DNA from 2 places in the Alcaligenes sp. LTN-3 genome. Region 1 is predicted to be linked to the other one. Evidence: riboswitches for the same ligand, from Rfam matches in the RefSeq annotation. Region 1 holds a riboswitch; the other holds the start of a gene.
What was found. A riboswitch is a leader RNA that binds a small molecule or an ion and turns the genes downstream of it on or off. The one in region 1 is predicted to bind thiamine pyrophosphate.
Positions count from the first base shown of each region.

Region 2: it holds a riboswitch for thiamine pyrophosphate, as region 1 does, so the genes downstream of both, AC6I6N_RS03350 (3-oxoacyl-ACP reductase) here and AC6I6N_RS01965 (NUDIX hydrolase) in region 1, are expected to answer to the same signal.

Region 1 is NZ_JCAPDN010000001.1:422,541-424,928, forward strand. Features, by position in the region: gene thiD (bifunctional hydroxymethylpyrimidine kinase/phosphomethylpyrimidine kinase) at 1-587, opposite strand, end outside; gene AC6I6N_RS01965 (NUDIX hydrolase) at 584-1,057, opposite strand; TPP riboswitch at 1,102-1,220, opposite strand; gene AC6I6N_RS01970 (tautomerase family protein) at 1,266-1,655, opposite strand; gene AC6I6N_RS01975 (NO-inducible flavohemoprotein) at 1,662-2,039, opposite strand.
Region 2 is NZ_JCAPDN010000001.1:683,360-685,747, forward strand. Features, by position in the region: gene AC6I6N_RS03345 (sodium:solute symporter family protein) at 1-979, opposite strand, end outside; TPP riboswitch at 1,121-1,228, opposite strand; TPP riboswitch at 1,295-1,392, shown strand; gene AC6I6N_RS03350 (3-oxoacyl-ACP reductase) at 1,443-2,225, shown strand; gene AC6I6N_RS03355 (LLM class flavin-dependent oxidoreductase) at 2,222-2,388, shown strand, end outside.

The DNA of each region.
Region 1 (2,388 bases):
TGGTTCTGCCCCTGACCTTGCAACAGATCCACACTGTCCGGGCCGTCCAGGTGGCCGCCCTTGAGCAGCACCCATTCAGGGCCCAGCAAGCACAAATCCTTTAAAGTGCTGTGCATTTCTTGCAGCGAGGCGGGTTCCGGTTTTTGCAGCAAATCGCCTGCTTCGGGCAAGTTGGGGGTGAGCAGGGTACACATGGGCAGCAGCTTGTCGCGCACCACGGAGACGGCTTCGGGGCTGAGCAAACGGTCCCCGCTTTTGGCAACCATGACCGGGTCCAGCACAATCGGGCAGTCCAGGCCGTGATGGTGTAGGCGGTCTGCAATCGCTTCCGCAATCCCTACGTTGGCGATCATGCCGATCTTGATGGCATCCACGCGCACATCCTCAAACACCGCGTCCAACTGGTCCGCCACAAAGTCCGGCTCCAGCGCCACAAAACGCCGCACGCCCTGGGTGTTTTGCGCGACCACGGCTGTAATTACGCTCATGCCGTAGGCACCCAAGGCGTACATGGCTTTCAGATCAGCCTGAATACCAGCGCCGCTGGTCGGGTCTGTGCCCGCAATACTCAATACATTCGGAATCATGCTTGGCCTGCTTGATCTTGAGTGGCAGCCAATGCCAATGCCTGACGGGCAACTCGGACGACGTCAAAACTGTGTGCCACATCCAGACTGTTCAGTTCCGCATTGCTGAACCAGCGTGCGTCCAGGGCATCATCGCCTGCCTGTGGCTCACCTTGCTGCCAGCGAAACAGCACAGCAATCAGAATGAAGTGTGAATAGGCCAAGGGTGTGGTGCTGGGCTCGCGGTCAAACACATCCAGCGCATCAAAGACCTGCAAGGCCTGGCCTTGTATGCCGGTTTCTTCGGCCAACTCCCGATGGGCCGCCGCCATGATGGTTTCGCCCGCGCGGATTTTGCCGCCCGGAAAGGCCCAGCGTCCGGCATCGGGCCGATTGGCGCGGCGTATCAGCAAAATCTGGTCTTGACGGATGACGGCAGCCAGGGTGGCGGCAACCGGGCCGACGGGGGCGGGAGAGTGGTCAGACGACAAGATAGCAACTCCTAGTCAAGGATAGCCATCCGGCAGCAAGCGGCGAGCAGGTACATACCCGTCCCTTCGCCGGCATGACCCGGATCAGGTTCAACGGGTCACTGCGGTGCAATCTGCTCGGGCAGTTTCTCAGCCTGCTCGCCAGGCTCCCCTCGGTGAAAAGACCGTTCTTGTTAAAACGGTCTGGGCGAGTATACCTGTCTTTCGCCTACAACTCCCCCGTCAAAAACTGCGCTCGCCCACGCCCGAAGGACCAGTCTGCATCGCTGTTCTCGACCAGGGCGATGATCAGATCATCGGGTGATACGCCACAGTTTTGTTCCAGTCGCTCTGCCAGCAAACGGTAGAACTGGACTTTCTGACTCTCGCTGCGGGGGCGGGACACGATATGCAGCAGCACTACTTTGTCGCTGCGTGGGTAGCCCAGGCCGGTGTCGTCCAGCACCAGCTCGCCGGGACGGTGCTGGGTGACGCATTGGTAGCGGTCGCTGGCAGGAACATCAAAGGCGTGCACCATGGCTTGGTGCGTGGTGTCCAGTAGCTGGCGTAGTTCGTCGTCGCTGCGGCCTTGGATCAGGTCAAATTTCAGTAGTGGCATGGTGGGTCATTCTTGATAGGAAGTGCGGTCTGCAAGGCCGTCGGGAGTGATAGCCATATCGTCGTACATCAGGCGTTCGGCTTCGATGAGCAAGGTTGATAGTTGCTGGTAAGCGGCGGCCCATTCATCAATAAGCTCGTTGCTGGCCATCCTCTCGATCAGCTCTTCGCGTAGGGCTTGCAGCAGGAAAGTGTCCGCATGTGGGGCACGCTCGGACTGGATTTGGAGAGCAACGCGATTGTTGGTGATCTGGCTGGCCAAGGGACTCAGCGGTGGGGAGTCGCGCAGTATCAATTCATAAAAATAGGTGGTCAAGGCTTCACCGTCGCTTGCCAGCAGCGGCACAGCCGCCTTGATGATGTCGCGTTGAGCGTCTGTCAACATACAAATCAAAAGCCAGGCAAGACGTGGCTATTTGTACAGTCAACGAGATAGGCAGCAGGGTGAGTCACGGTATCAGTCTCCTAGTTTGAGGTTGAGATAGCGGCGCTATCCATAGGGAAGATAGAAGACTGAATGAATCAAGTAAAATGATGAATAGTGAATTTATGGATCATTAATAATGATTAAATGGCGATTCCTATAAGCGTGGTCTGGACGAGCTTTAGGCGTACTTGCAGACGGCCTGCAGGTAGGAGCCAGTGCCAGAGGGCTGAGATGATGAGGGTTGCCCGTCTGCCGCGTGAGGGCATGAGGAAAACTATCTGTTCATCGATCACTAAAAAAGATTTTA
Region 2 (2,388 bases), 260 kb from region 1:
TCATGACCAAGGACAGGCCCAAAGGAATCAGCAGTACCAGAAACCAGACCGGTACGTGCGGCAAAATAACGTTGAACAAGGCGACGGAGCTGTCACCGGTGGAGCCCAGGCCCACAAAGGCCAGACCAAATAAACCCATCAAAAAGATGAAAGGGGCGACAAACAGGCCACCGAGCAAAAAACCGCGACGCATGGACTGCGTGTCTTTGGCGGCATAGATGCGCTGCCAGTTGCCCTGGTGAAACAGGCCGGTCAGCAAGATGGCCACAAAGAAGGTCAGCCCGGCCTTGATACCGACCGGGTCGCCAAGCTCGATCAGGCGCGGCGCCTCCAGCTTCACGCTGTCAAACAATTGCACCGGACCCCCTACGGCTTGCCAACCAAACATGATGATCAGAAACAGCATGGGCAGGATTACAAGCATCTGTACCTTGTCGGTAAAGATGGACGCGCGCAGTCCGCCATAAGACGTGTAGATCAGCGTGGCCAGCAGCACAATACCGGCGGTGACCCACAGGGGGATAGGGGCAATCAAGGTAATCATCTTGGACATGGCGGTGATTTCAGCCGTCATGGAGATGAACATGTAAAACAACATGATGAGCAGGGTCAGCGCATACATAGGGCGACCGTAGCGGGCAATGACAAACTCGCTCAGGCTGTGGCCGCGTGGCAGCAGCTCGCGCATGCGTTTGCCCAGCGGAATCATGGCCAGGCGGGGCGACATGGAACCGAGGGCATAGCCGATGACGGCGCTCAATCCTCCCCAGGTGGCGGCCTGCGCGGGTGAGAACAGGATCCATGCGCCCAGCGAAGAAGCCAATAAAGTCAGAATGGTAGCGACGGAACTTTGACTATTGCGAGCCACCACAAAGTCTTCAAGAGAATTTTTGTAGTGGCGGGCGTATAGCACCCCGGCCAGAGCAAAAGCCGCAGAAAAAACGATCAGCCACAGGAGGGTGGCGGTTTGGTCCAGCATGAGATCTCCCCAAAAACCTGTTTGAACAGGCACAAACCGGCCAAGCTGGCGGGATGCCAGGGCAGGGCGCAGAAAAATGGAGGGATTGAAATGGGGCGTGTGAGCTGATGAATGCACCGCACAGACAAGAGCGGGCAGGCTGCCAGGCCGCGTTTCCTTTCCCTTCGCCGGCATGATCCGGATCAGGTTCTAAGGGTTACCGCTTGAATGCGGAGTCTCAGCCCGTTAAGGACTCCCCCAGGAACAGGTTCAAAGAGTAGGAGAGCTTCTTTCAAATGTCAATGATACGGTCTAGGCCAATTTATGCTATGGTCTGGCTGCGGCACGGGGTGTCCTTCTTGGAAAGGGCTGAGATAAAACCCGTCGAACCTGATCCAGCTCATACTGGCGAAGGGATGTCCGAATCCATAGACCTGCGTCTGAACCGGGCCGACATCCTCGCCGAATTCTTGCAAGGAGTCTCATGTCTGTGGAACACGTCTCGGAACTCTCCCAACAACTTGTTCTGGTCACCGGCGGCGCACGCGGCCTGGGGGCTTGCCTGGTACGTGCGTTTGCGCGTCAGGGCGCGAAAGTTGTCATCAATTACCTGAAAAGTGAAGCAGCCGCTCAGGCGCTGGCGGATGAGTTCCCGCAGCAATGTCTGGCCGTGCAAGCGGACGTGACGGATGCGACGGCGGTGCAAGCTTTGTTTGCCAAAGCCCAGGCGCATTTTGGCCAGCCTATCACTACGGTCGTCAATAACGCGTTGCCTGAATTTTCTTTCAACGGCGATGCTCGTCCCCATGCCGATACGCTGACGTGGTCGCAACTGAACCAGCAACTGGAAGGCATTGTGGGCGGTGCCTTGAACACCACACAGGCGGCATTGCCTGGTATGAAGCAAGCGGGCTTTGGTCGCATCATCAATATCGGTACGAACCTGTTCCAGAACCCTGTTGTGCCCTATCACGATTACACGGCCGCCAAGGCGGCGTTGTTGTCCATGACGCGTACCTTGTCGCACGATCTGGGGCCCGATCAGATTACTGTGAACATGATTTCTGGCGGTTTGCTGCGTACAACCGATGCGTCCGCGGCTACGCCCGAGGCCGTGTTTGACTTGATTGCGGCCAGCACACCGTTGCGCCGTGTGACTACGCCTGAGGAGTTCGCCGATGCCGCTTTGTTCTTTGCCGGTCCGTGGGCTCGGGCAGTCACTGGGCAGAATTTGGTGGTGGACGGTGGATTGGTGAAAAACGGATGAGGCAGCTGCACTTCAATTTATTCATTATGGGCTGCGGGCATCACAAAGCAGCCTGGCGTCATCCCGATTCGCAGGTAGAACGCCTCGGCGATGTCCGGTTTTACGAAGAACTGACCCAGATCGCCGAGCGTGGCAAGCTGGACGCCATATTCTTTGCCGATGG